Regions from separate parts of the Sporosarcina sp. P25 genome, predicted to be linked through region 1. Evidence: riboswitches for the same ligand, from Rfam matches in the RefSeq annotation. Region 1 holds a riboswitch; each other region holds the start of a gene.
What was found. A riboswitch is a leader RNA that binds a small molecule or an ion and turns the genes downstream of it on or off. The one in region 1 is predicted to bind S-adenosylmethionine.
Positions count from the first base shown of each region.

Region 2: it holds a riboswitch for S-adenosylmethionine, as region 1 does, so the genes downstream of both, CSV70_RS08380 (methionine ABC transporter ATP-binding protein) here and metA (homoserine O-acetyltransferase MetA) in region 1, are expected to answer to the same signal.
Region 3: it holds a riboswitch for S-adenosylmethionine, as region 1 does, so the genes downstream of both, CSV70_RS14095 (methionine ABC transporter ATP-binding protein) here and metA (homoserine O-acetyltransferase MetA) in region 1, are expected to answer to the same signal.

Region 1 is NZ_PDYV01000010.1:83,253-87,508, forward strand. Features, by position in the region: gene serA (phosphoglycerate dehydrogenase) at 1-162, opposite strand, end outside; T-box leader at 297-522, opposite strand; gene CSV70_RS10395 (thioredoxin family protein) at 779-1,093, shown strand; gene CSV70_RS10400 (AbrB/MazE/SpoVT family DNA-binding domain-containing protein) at 1,218-1,487, opposite strand; SAM riboswitch class I at 1,638-1,744, shown strand; gene metA (homoserine O-acetyltransferase MetA) at 1,837-2,745, shown strand; gene CSV70_RS10410 (YetF domain-containing protein) at 2,812-3,516, shown strand; gene CSV70_RS10415 (HAD family hydrolase) at 3,556-4,215, opposite strand.
Region 2 is NZ_PDYV01000007.1:100,235-104,490, reverse strand. Features, by position in the region: gene CSV70_RS08390 (tRNA dihydrouridine synthase) at 1-133, shown strand, start outside; gene CSV70_RS08385 (pyridoxal phosphate-dependent aminotransferase) at 260-1,426, opposite strand; SAM riboswitch class I at 1,654-1,765, shown strand; gene CSV70_RS08380 (methionine ABC transporter ATP-binding protein) at 1,884-2,897, shown strand; gene CSV70_RS08375 (methionine ABC transporter permease) at 2,890-3,558, shown strand; gene CSV70_RS08370 (MetQ/NlpA family ABC transporter substrate-binding protein) at 3,576-4,256, shown strand, end outside.
Region 3 is NZ_PDYV01000020.1:51,136-55,391, reverse strand. Features, by position in the region: gene CSV70_RS14115 (arsenate reductase family protein) at 1-275, shown strand, start outside; gene gcvH (glycine cleavage system protein GcvH) at 352-732, shown strand; gene CSV70_RS14105 (toprim domain-containing protein) at 795-1,148, shown strand; gene CSV70_RS14100 (thioredoxin family protein) at 1,141-1,440, shown strand; SAM riboswitch class I at 1,490-1,595, shown strand; gene CSV70_RS14095 (methionine ABC transporter ATP-binding protein) at 1,871-2,896, shown strand; gene CSV70_RS14090 (methionine ABC transporter permease) at 2,889-3,557, shown strand; gene CSV70_RS14085 (MetQ/NlpA family ABC transporter substrate-binding protein) at 3,623-4,256, shown strand, end outside.

The DNA of each region.
Region 1 (4,256 bases):
TGTCTGACTACGAACTAGTAATGCATCGAAATCTTTGATACGTTCTTTCAGCTGATCTGGTGTTAGGTCAGTCTCCATTACAATTTCAAAACCTTCTGCTTGTCGTAGTGGGAAAATTCCGTCCTCGCTAAGTGGGTCACTAATAAGTATTTTAAAAGCCATGATATTCATTCTCTCCTTTGATTGTTTGTAGTAGAATTTTTGTTGGAAAACTATGTGTGATTGATCGTATATGTAAGTTGTACGCTACCCCCCTTATAGGTAAAATAAAAAAGCCTTCCATCCCTTACGTATAAGTAAGGGGCGAAAAGCTCGATAAACTAACGCGGTACCACCCTTGTTTTGCTGCAGATGCAGCCTTCATTCAGCATGCGTAACGTGCATGTGACGGATTAGCCTACTAAGATGTTCAGCCAATCAATTCGGAAGTGCCTCCAACCTCGGAATTTGCTGACTTACACCACTGCATCAGCTCTCTAGAAAATTCTTTTTAGGAAGGTATCTCTTCGTCAAAATTGTTTAACAACTATTAATTTAGAACTAATCATAACACGTCAAAAACTATTGTCAATTGCTTTTCCGGAAAAAATGAAAAACTGTTAAATGCGAACGTAGTTATTGAATTATTTGTGAACGTTCGTGTCTGAGAGGTTATTTGTAAAAAAACATCTTTAATTTAACTAAGTGGAAGTAAATAACGTAAGTCGTTTGAAGGGAAGAAGTGCAGGTAAGAGTGTTATAATGGGCTTATACTATTCATTTAGAGGAGTGTTGGGAATTGAAAAAACTAGAATCACTAGAGCAATTCGAGCAACTTAAACAAGAAGAAAGAGTGATTTTCTTATTCACTGCAGACTGGTGTCCAGATTGCAGAGTGATTGAACCATTCTTGCCAACATTAGAAACAGAATTTGCGGAGTATGAATTTGTCTCGATTGATCGTGATGATTTTATAGATCTTTGCAGTCAGTTGGATATATTCGGTATTCCTAGCTTCGTGGCATTCAGTGAAGGAACAGAAACAGGTCGTTTCGTCAGTAAAAATCGTAAAACGAAAGAAGAAATCGAAGAGTTTATTAATAGCTTAACGTAATGTAATCGGACTACATGAAGAGATATTGAGACAATTAAACAAAAGGACTGAAGGCAACTATAAAAGTTGTTTTCGGTCCTTTTTATATTAGAAAAGATGCCACAATAAGATCTTATTTCTTGTATTACGTGAACTCTTTCAGTTGCTCTATAAGAATTTTAGCGCCTTGTGGACTGATGTATAGACCGTTTGACAATAGTTTGTTTTCATCCATCACATCACCCGTGATAAAACACGCTCTGTTGGCCTGAAATTTTCTCAAAATGATTCTATCATCTTCTACGAAAATTTCGATCGGATCGCCCTTATCGATCGACAAAGAATTTCGAAGTTCTTTTGGAATGACAATTCTGCCGAGATGATCAACTTTACGAACAATACCTAAAGACTTCATGAGCTCCTCCTCGAAGAAATGTAGTTGGTAGTTTCTATTATACACAAAAATATACTATCTACAATTTACAAAACTTAAATGCGCAGAACAATTTGACAATTCCGCTATACAATTAATTTATTAATGCTATAATAGGCAGTAATTAAATATTTCTTATCAAGAGAAGCTGAGGGATTTGGCCTGATGAAGCTTCAGCAACCTCTGTATATACAGGAAGGTGCTACCTCCAACAAGATTGTTGTCTTGAGAGATAAGAACGGTGAATGGTCAACCCTCATTTTCTTATCTAAGAGAAATGAGGGCTTTTTTGTATAGAAATAGAATAACTGAACGTCAAGGGGGAAATAGAATGCCGATTAATATACCAAAACATCTACCAGCAGGTGAATTACTGAAAGAAGAAAAAATCTTTATTATGGATGAAGAACGTGCGACAACACAGGATATCCGCCCGATCAATATTTTAATTTTGAACTTGATGCCTGAAAAAGAAAAGACAGAGCTTCAATTGCTGCGATTGCTTGGTAATACACCTTTACAAGTGAATGTCACATTTCTCAATACAGCTACCTATGTTTCGAAAAACGTCAGTCAGAATCATTTAGAAACGTTCTATACTACTTTTGAATATGTCAAAAATCGTCGTTTTGACGGTATGATTATCACAGGTGCTCCAATCGAACTTCTACAATTTGAAGATGTAGTCTATTGGAAGGAGCTAGAAGAAATTATGGAATGGACAAAAACGAACGTCACATCTGTTCTTCATATTTGTTGGGGGGCACAAGCGGCTCTATATCATCACTACGGAATTGACAAATTCGAGTTGCCGAAAAAGTGTTTTGGAGTATTTTCACATGATATTACCGATCCAACAGTGAACTTGGCAAGAGGGTTTAATGATGTATATGTTGCCCCACACTCACGCCATACGGGAGTTTCATTAGAAGAAATAAAGAATCATCCTGATTTGACCCTGCTTTCTGCTTCTGAAGATGCCGGCGCATTCATTGTGATCTCAAATGATGCAAAACATATTATGGTAACTGGACACTTAGAGTACGATGCACACACATTAGGGGATGAATACGCTCGCGATATAGAAAAAGGTGCTGACATTGATGTTCCTGTAAATTATTATCCGAACGACGATCCGTCCAAAGAACCTATGAATACTTGGCGATCCCATACGCATTTATTGTTCTCGAATTGGCTCAATTACTATGTCTACCAGAAAACTCCTTATAACTGGAATTAAAAGAATTAGTGTATAAATTTCTATAGTTTGCACATACTCCGATTACCGGAGGTGTATGCAGTGAACATAGATGAATTTTGGCAATTGGCTTTTTGGGAAATGACTTTACGAACGGTGATCTCATTTGTTGTGCTGTTGATTTTGGCGCGTTTTATGGGGAAGAAACAAGTGTCACAATTGACTTTCTTTCATTATGTGACAGGTATAACAATCGGTTCGATTGCGGCCAATTTGGCGGGAGAGTCTGAAACGCCATTCTTGAATGGTTTATATGGAATGGTCTTATGGGCAGTATTAACAATTCTTGCTAACTTTTTATCATTCAAATCCATTAAACTTCGTGTATTACTCGATGATAAACCGATGATTGTCATTCAGAACGGAAAAATCCTAGAAGGTTCCATGCGTAAATTACGTTTGAGTTTCAATGATATAAATATGATGCTACGAGAGCAGTCGGTATTTTCTATGAAAGACGTCAATTACGCGATATTCGAAACGAATGGTAATTTAAGTGTCATGTTGAATGCAAGTGAGAAATATGCGACAAAGAAAGATATCAAAGCCCCAGCACCACAGCCAAAATATATTCCGACCGAAATTATTACTAACGGGAAAGTAGAAGAGAAAAATATGAGAGAACTTCAATTGACTGATACTTGGTTAACTGAGCAACTAAAAAAACAAGGGATTTCCAAACCAGAGCATGTTCTCTACGCAGAAATTCAGTCAGATGGCAGTTTGTATATCAATACATTAAAATCGACTTGACGTGAAGAGCCCTGACATAATCAGAGCTCTTCGCGTTTTTTATAATATTTCCCAATTTCTTTGTTTGGCCACTGCAGTAAGTTTTTTATCTGGACGAACTGCTACAGGGTACCCAACTTGCTCTAAGACTGGAAGGTCGGAAATGCTGTCACCATAAGCAAAGCTATTATCCCAATCGACAATTTCTCCAAGTAGTGCTTGATAAATTTGTTCGTTTTTACGTGTACCTTGAATATGTAGGAAAGGCTGATCCATCGCTAATTGTTCTCCATTTGAAGGGATGTCTGTGCCGATAATTCGATCAAATGTCAAGTGACTTGTGACTGCTTTTAAAAAAGGAGTATAAGCTCCAGAAACTAGTAAGATATGGTATCCCTCTTTTTGATGTTCTACTAGTCGGTTAATGACTTGTTCATTGAAGTCAGGCAACATCACGTTATGCATACCTTTAAAATACTCATGTAGTTCTGCCATCGTCAATGAATCCAATGCTTGTAGATAAAGGAACATAGAGCGTTCTTTCATAATAGACTCAGGTAGTATTTTTAGTTTATAGCGAACATAAAGCGGTAATATCGATCGAAAAAAGTTTCGGTAATACTTCTTGTGCGTAGGATGATTCTTTAATTGCTCCATGAGTAATTTAAAGGTTTCTTTAGTGTACAACGTACCATCAAAATCAAAGATCGCAACTTTCATATAGACACTCCTTCATTTGTATTCTTCTACATAGTATACAA
Region 2 (4,256 bases), on a different contig from region 1:
TAAACCGTTACGTCGATTTTTCAAGATTTACGTTAAAGGATTCCGTGGAGCAGCTGAACTAAGAAATGATTTAATGAGTACGAATACGACAGATGAAGTGCGCGCATTACTGGATAATGTAGAACTTGATTAATAGTATAGAGAATCTATAACTTAAATAATTTATTCATACATGTGAAAGCCTTCTTGCCATTCCAGAAATACTGGTATGAGCAAGGAGGCTTTTTGCATAATAGAGTCCAGGTGGAATTATATCTTCTTACTTAAATAAACCGAGTTTTTCAATTCGGCGAACTGCTTCTTGCAACCGTTCTTCACTTTCTAACAACCCAACACGAATATATCCTTCGCCGTAAATACCAAATCCGTTCCCCGGTGATACTGCGACGTCTGCTTTATCGAGTAATAAATCGGCAAAGGTTTCACTTGTAAACCCTTCTGGGACAGGTAACCAAGCGAAAAACGAGCCAGTAGGTGCTGTAACGTCCCAACCGATACGTTCACATTCGGTTAGCAATACGGTCAGACGACCTTCATAGAGCGCAACTAACTCTTCAACGCATTGTTGTGGACCTGTCAATGCTTCAATTGCAGCGCGTTGAACTGCTGGAAAGATACTAGTAAATAAGTGGTCTTGCAATACGTTTAAAGCTTCAATTATTTCAGAGTTACCGACTGCAAAACCGACGCGCCAACCTGCCATATTATACATTTTGGAAAGAGACAGCATTTCAATGCCGACTTCCTTTGCTCCGTCAGTTTGTAAAAAACTAATCGGCTTCTGACCTTCAAAACCAATACCACCATACGCAAAATCTTGTAAAACGGCAATCTGATGTTCTTTGGCAAATGCCACGGTTTTTTCATAAAACTCGGGTGTTGCTGTGACGCCAGTTGGATTACTTGGATAATTTAAGTACATTAGTTTGGCGTCTTTTTTCTGATCATCTGTTAATGTATCGTAATCAGGAAGAAATTCATTCTCCTTACGTAGTGGCATCGTGTCATATCGAATACCTGCTAAGCTGACACCTGATAGATAATCAGGGTAACCCGGGTCTGGTAACAGTAATAAGTCTCCTTCATTCATAATCGCTAAAGGGAGTTCTACGACGCCGACTTTTGTGCCACCGAGTACCGCAACTTCTGTTTCAGGGTCAATCGTAACATCGTATTCACGCAGATAGTATTCAGCCACTGCTTGCTTTAAAGCAAGTGTCCCTCTAAACGGAGAGTAGCCGTGTGTAGCTGGATCTTCAACGGCTTCTTGCAATGCTTTAATAATATGAGGAGGTGTTGGCTGGTCAGGGTTTCCACGTCCTAGGTTAATAACATCTCTACCTTCATCCATAGCCTTTTCTATTTTATTTAATAATAACGTAAAGAAATGCGGAGGGAGATTTTGTAATCGGTTGGACAAAGCCATAGTCTATTCCTTCTTTCTTTGATTGGGTATTTGCGTTAAGTATACATAGATCATACTAGACTTATCAATAGATGGATGGTTATTTGATTCCAGATGATTAAGAAAATTGTGCGAAAAAATAATACTTATAGAAAAAGTCGGAGATTAAAATGATTTGTCGTTATTGACCTTGACAGTTTTATTAATTCAGATTAGTATATATTTTACGCATATAATTAAATAGCAATCTCTTATCAAGAGTGACTGAGGGAAAAGGCCCGATGAAGTCCAGCAACCCCTTGAACGAAACGAGGAAGGTGCCAAATCCTACAGCATGGTTTTCCATCTGAGAGATAAGCTGAGAATATTTCAGTACTTCTTTCATTTAGAAAAATGAAAGAAGTTTTTTATTTAGAAAGAAATTTTAATTCCAGCTGTTTATGATTGTTTTTACTAGAATATAGAAAGAAGTGAGAACATGATCCAAATTCAACATTTGTCTAAGGTATATCAGACAAAAGATAAAGTGGTAAAAGGTGTAGATGATGTATCACTAGACATCGCGACTGGAGAGATATTTGGTATTGTAGGTTATTCAGGTGCGGGAAAAAGTTCTCTTATACGCTGTTTGAATTTGTTGGAAAAACCAACGAGTGGCACTGTTTTAATTGATGATGTAAATTTAACGAAATTATCAGGGGTACAACTTCGACAGGCACGGTTGAAGATCGGAATGATATTCCAGCATTTTTATTTAATTAGTCAAAAGACGATTTTTGAAAATGTCGCATTTGCTTTACAGGCAGCGAAAATGCCGTCAGATAAAATAGAGATTCGTGTAATGGAGCTTCTTGAAATGGTTGGTCTGTCTGAAAAACGCAACGTATATCCTGCACAGTTGAGCGGGGGACAGAAGCAACGCGTCGGTATTGCGAGAGCCCTAGCAAATAATCCATCCGTTTTGCTTTGTGATGAAGCAACATCCGCGCTGGATCCCAACACGACGATGTCTATTTTACGATTGTTGAAAAAGATTAATAAAGAATTGAATATCACCATTGTTTTAATTACTCACGAGATGAATGTTGTAAAAGAAATTTGTGATCGCATGGCGATTATGCAAGACGGAAAAGTGATCGAAGAAGGGCAAGTATATGATATCTTTTCTAACCCAGTTCAACCTTTGACGAAGGAGTTTATTAGCAGTGTGGTGTCTTACGACATACCCGAAACCGTCATGTCCAATTTGGTCGGTACACTAATAAAAATCACGTTTAAAGGTGAAGTAGCGATGGAGGGCGTGATTTCCGATACTATGCAGAAATATAGAGTGAAAGGAAACTTCTTGCATGGGTCGATCGAATATATTCAAGAACGAGCACTAGGGATTTTCTTGATGGAATTGCAAGGCGAGAGTGAAGAAGTAAAGCAAGCGATTGCATACATACTAGAACAAAATGCACAATTGGAGGTGATCCGACAACATGTTTGATCTATCTCACATCATGGAACTCATGCCGGATATTACAAAAGCATTTGGTGAAACTCTTTATATGATCGGCATCTCACTTACGATTGCGCTGATTATTGGATTGCCGCTTGGCGTTTTGTTATTTACTACAGATAAAGGACTATTTTTAGAGAACCGTGCAATTAATTCGGTTGTTGGATTTTTAGTCAATATTATTCGCTCCATTCCATTCATCATATTACTTGTGGCACTTATTCCTTTGACGAAACTAATTGTTGGAAACACAATTGGACCTGCAGCAGCTAGTGTATCGCTTTCTGTAGCAGCCATCCCTTTCTTTGCACGGATCGTTGAAACATCCATGCGTGAAATTGACAAAGGGGTGATAGAGGCGGCAATCTCAACGGGTGCTTCGCCATGGATGATTATCTGGAATGTGTTATTACCTGAATCGAAGTCGAGTATTATCCAAGGACTTACACTGACATTAATCAACTTAGTTGCTTATTCAGCAATGGCTGGATTTGTTGGCGGAGGCGGAATTGGAGATTTGGCAATTCGTTTTGGTTATTACCGATATGATGACAGTATTATGCTCGTCACCGTCGCCATTTTAATAGTGCTAGTGCAGTTGATTCAATTTGGTGGGGATCGTTTTTCAAAAATGATAGATAAAAGATAATAGGGGAGAGATGAACTATGAAGAAACTGGTATTTGCATTCATTCTCACTGCGTTGGTTGCGGCTTTAGCGGCTTGCGGAGAAGAAAAGTCTACTGAAAAATCGGATGACGATAAAAATATTCACTTTGGTGCAACAGCAGGTCCTTATAGTGATATGTTAAAAAAAGCGATCCAACCTGCACTTGAGGAAAAAGGATATACCGTTAAAATCACTGAATTCAGTGACTATATTCAGCCAAATATTTCGTTGGACAGTGGGGATATAGATGCGAACCTGTTCCAAAACATTACGTATTTGGAAAACTTCGAGAAAGAAAATAATATGGAACTCTCTGAATTAATTATAGTACCAACCGCACCATTAGGTATCTATTCAAATAAATATAAATCTCTTGAGGAAATTGAAGATGGATCAACCATCACTATTCCAAATGATCCAGTTAACGCAGCGAGAACGTTATACGTATTGGAAGATGCAGGGTTAGTGAAAATGGATGATGAAATTGACCAATTGACGGCATCTGAAAAAGACATCACGGAAAACCCGAAAAACTTGGTGATTCAGCCGGTTGAGGCGGGGCAATTGCCTCGTTCAGTAGAGGGAGCTGATTTGGCTGCAGTACCTGGAAACTTTGCAATTGCAGCAAATATGGATTTGTTAGACGCTCTGGCTTTAGAAGATATGCCTGATCAGTTC
Region 3 (4,256 bases), on a different contig from region 1:
AAGAAAAGAACATCGCCGAACAACCTCCAAGCGAAGACGAGCTGCGCAACATGATCGCGAACTCTGGACTTGACATGAAAAAGTTCTTCAACACGAGCGGCAAGATATATCGTGAGCTTAACTTGAAAGACAAGCTACCAACCATGACAGAAGATGAAAAAATCGCACTCCTCGCTTCAGACGGAATGCTCATCAAACGTCCAATCGTTTCTGATAACCAAAAAGTGACAGTCGGATTTAATGAAAACACATTCACGGAAACGTGGAAGAAGTGATTTAGATTCTTGTCTTTATACAGGAACTATGGCAAACTAAAGGTAGATAAACTATTATATTTTTGGAGGTAACGACATGAGCACACCAAAAGATTTACGATATTCAGAAGAGCACGAGTGGGTAAAAGAAGAAGACGGTAAATACCGTATCGGCATCACACATTTCGCACAGTCTGAACTAGGCGATATTGTATTCGTTGAACTGCCACAGGTTGGCGATCAATTAAAATCAGACGAGCCTTTCGGAAGTGTTGAATCAGTGAAAACTGTTTCTGAATTGTACGCTCCATTAACTGGTAAAGTGGTAGAAGTGAACGAAAACCTTGAAGATAGCCCTGAATTGGTTAACGAATCACCATATGAAGACGCATGGATGGTAGTAGTTGAAATCGATAACAAAGCTGAACTTGATGAGTTAATGACAGCTGAGCAGTATGAAGAAATGACAGCTGAATAATATTCTAAAAGAAAAAAGCGCTGGAACGTCTCAGCGCTTTTTTATACGCTAGGAGGAAACAGATGGACCCGAAAGTTCTCATTGTAGAAGGCGGTTCGGATCGTAAGCGGCTAGTGCCGATCCTTGCAGAGCCTGTAGAGATTCTTTGTACGAATGGTACCATCAGTGCGTACCATATTGAAGAACTGCTTGAACCGTATGAGCAGCAGGACCTGTTCGTCTTTATGGATGCGGACGCTTCCGGCGAGTCCATTCGTAAGTTGTTCAAACAACTGTACCCTGAAGCGAGACATTTATATACGGATCGTCTCTACCGCGAAGTAGAAACGACTCCCGTTAAGCTATTGGCAAGCATTTTAGCTGCTGCTAATTTTAAAGTACATTCCAAATACTTGGCAGGTGGACCACATGAATAATTGGACAATTGAAGACTGGCAACGCACACAGGCGGCAGAGCAAGTAGCCGCTTTTTATTTATATACACCGATGTGTGGAACATGCGCAGTCGCTTCAAAAATGCTTACGGTAATCGAGACAATGCGTCCGAAACTACCGATTGGAAAGGCGGATTTGAACTATGTCCAGGCTATCGCAATAGAATATGAGATAGAAAGCGTTCCTTGTTTACTTATTCAGCGCAAAGGACAGCCTATAGAAAAAATTTACGCCTTTCAATCCGTCCCGTATTTGCTAGAGAAGCTCAGTTGACAATAGAAGTCGATGTATGGTATAAGTAGTTAATCAAATGAATATGTAACTCTTATAAAGAGCGGCGGAGGGAAGTGCCCTATGAAGCCCGGCAACCGTCACATATGTGAAATGGTGCCAAATCACTCAAAGCGTAATGCTTTGATAGATGAGAGAAATGGTAACGTACATAACTACATACGTTCGGCCTTTCTGCTTGTCTGCAGGAAGGCTTTTTTTATACTAAAGCGGAAAGCGCCGTGTAGGCACGACAGGCGTTGGAAGACTTACCACAAAGGCGCTCTTTGCCTTTTTGGAAAGTCTGAAACGACCCGAGAGCCTGGCGCTTGTAGCTGGATGATACTAAAGCGGAAAGCGCCGTGTAGGCACGACAGGCGTTAGTAGTGTTCTGAAAGACATATTAAAAAGACTTAATGAGGTGGTGCGGAAAATGATTCAACTAACAAACGTTCATAAAAAATACCAATTGAACCGTTCAGAAATTGTCGCGGTAGATGATGTGACAGTAGCCATCGAAGAAGGAGAAATTTTCGGCGTCATCGGGTACAGTGGAGCAGGAAAAAGTACATTAATTCGACTATTGAACGGTCTTGAAACACCGACGTCCGGCAGTATTCTGATTCACGGACAAGAAATGACGACATTACAAGGTGCTGGCCTGCGCGATGCGCGTCAAAAAATCTGCATGATCTTCCAGCACTTTAACTTATTATGGTCTAGAACGGTAGAAGAAAATATCATGTTTCCTCTAGAAATTGCTGGCGTGAAGAAATCGGCACGTAAGCAAAAAGTGAAGGAATTGATCGATCTCGTTGGATTGACAGGTCGTGAACAGGCATATCCATCGCAATTATCTGGTGGTCAGAAGCAACGTGTCGGCATTGCGCGAGCGCTTGCAAATGATCCTGAAGTCTTACTTTGTGATGAAGCAACGTCCGCACTCGATCCTGAGACGACGAATGCGATTCTTGATTTATTGACGGACATTAATGAACGTCTTGGACTAACGATTGTGTTGATTACGCATGAAATGCATGTCATCCGCAAGATCTGTCATCGCGTGGCGGTCATGGAAGCGGGGAAAGTCGTGGAAATCGGCAATGTACTGGATGTCTTCCAATCTCCACAAGCGGAAATTACTAAGCGCTTCATTTCACAGGTGACTGATACCGGTGATACGGACGCAGCGATGGCGCATTTACAGCAAGAGTCACCTGATGGCAAGTTGATCAAGCTAGCTTTCATTGGTGAACGTACAGAGCAGCCAGTACTTGCTGAGTTGATCCGCAAATTCCCAATCGACGTCAACATCGTGCAAGGAAATATTTCAACGACACGTGACGGCGCTTACGGCACACTCGTCTTGCAACTAGTAGGAGACGTGGCGATTATAGAGGAAGCCATTGCTTTCTTGGATGCCAATGAAGTGAAGACGGAGGTGCTGATCCATGATTGAGCAATGGTTCCCGAACGTGAATTGGGATAAAATGTGGGAAGCAACCGGTGAGACACTTTATATGTCTGCCTACTCCACGTTCTTTACATTTGTCTTCGGTATCGCACTTGGTTTGTTGTTGTTTTTAACAAGTCCTGGTCAGTTATGGTCAAATAAAATAACCCATGTCTTTACAGGCGCATTCGTGAATATATTCCGATCGATTCCGTTTATCATTTTGATTATTTTATTGATTCCTCTTACGAAATTATTATTCGATAGTATGCGTGGACCGAATGCCGCCTTGCCTGCATTGATTATCGGTGCCGCTCCGTTTTATGGCCGTATGGTATTGATTGCATTGCAGGAAATCGATAAAGGGGTTATCGAAGCAGCGCGCTCAATGGGGGCTAAGACGTCGACGATCATTTTCAAAGTATTGTTACCTGAATCCATGCCGGCACTAGTCTCGGGAATTACCGTAACCTCGATTGCACTTGTCGGATATACGGCAATGGCAGGAGTGATCGGTGCAGGTGGTCTAGGTACACTCGCGTATTTGGAAGGGTTCCAGCGCAGCCGTGAAGATGTGACTATAATGGCAACGATTTTGGTATTGATTATCGTGTTTATCATTCAATTTATCGGTGATTTCATCGCAAAACGTTTGGACAAGCGATAATAGGATTTTCAGGGAGACCTGTTACCCATAGAAATATTCCATAATGGAGAGGGAGAAATGTGGATATGAAGAAGTTTTTATTCAGTCTATTCGCAGCCGTACTAGTGCTTGCATTGGCAGCTTGCGGAACGAAAGACGAAGGTAGTAAAGATAATGCAGCATCAGATGGAGCAGAAAAAGGCGAGAAAACGTCATTGGTAGTCGGCGCATCTAACACACCACACGCTGTAATTTTGGAAGAAGCTAAGCCATTATTAGCTGAAAAAGGCTATGATTTAACAATTGAAAGTTACACAGATTATGTACTGCCAAACAAAGATTTGGACGAAGGCACACTGGATGCGAACTATTTCCAACACATTCCTTATCTAGAGAGCCAAATTGCCGATTTCGGTTATGATTTCGTCAATGCAGGCGCGATCCACATCGAGCCAATCGGTGTGTATTCTAAGAAATATGACTCATTGGAAGAACTTCCAGACGGAGCGACGATCTTAATCAGTAACTCTGTTGCAGATCACGGTCGAGTACTTGCTATGCTTGAAGAAAAAGGATTGATCAAGCTAGCGGATGACGTGGAAAAAGTGAAAGCCGAAGTAGGCGATATCGTAGAAAATCCAAAGAACTTGGAGTTTGATGCGAACTACGAAGCAGCGCTAATGCCTCAGTTGTATAATAACGATGAAGGCGACGCATTAT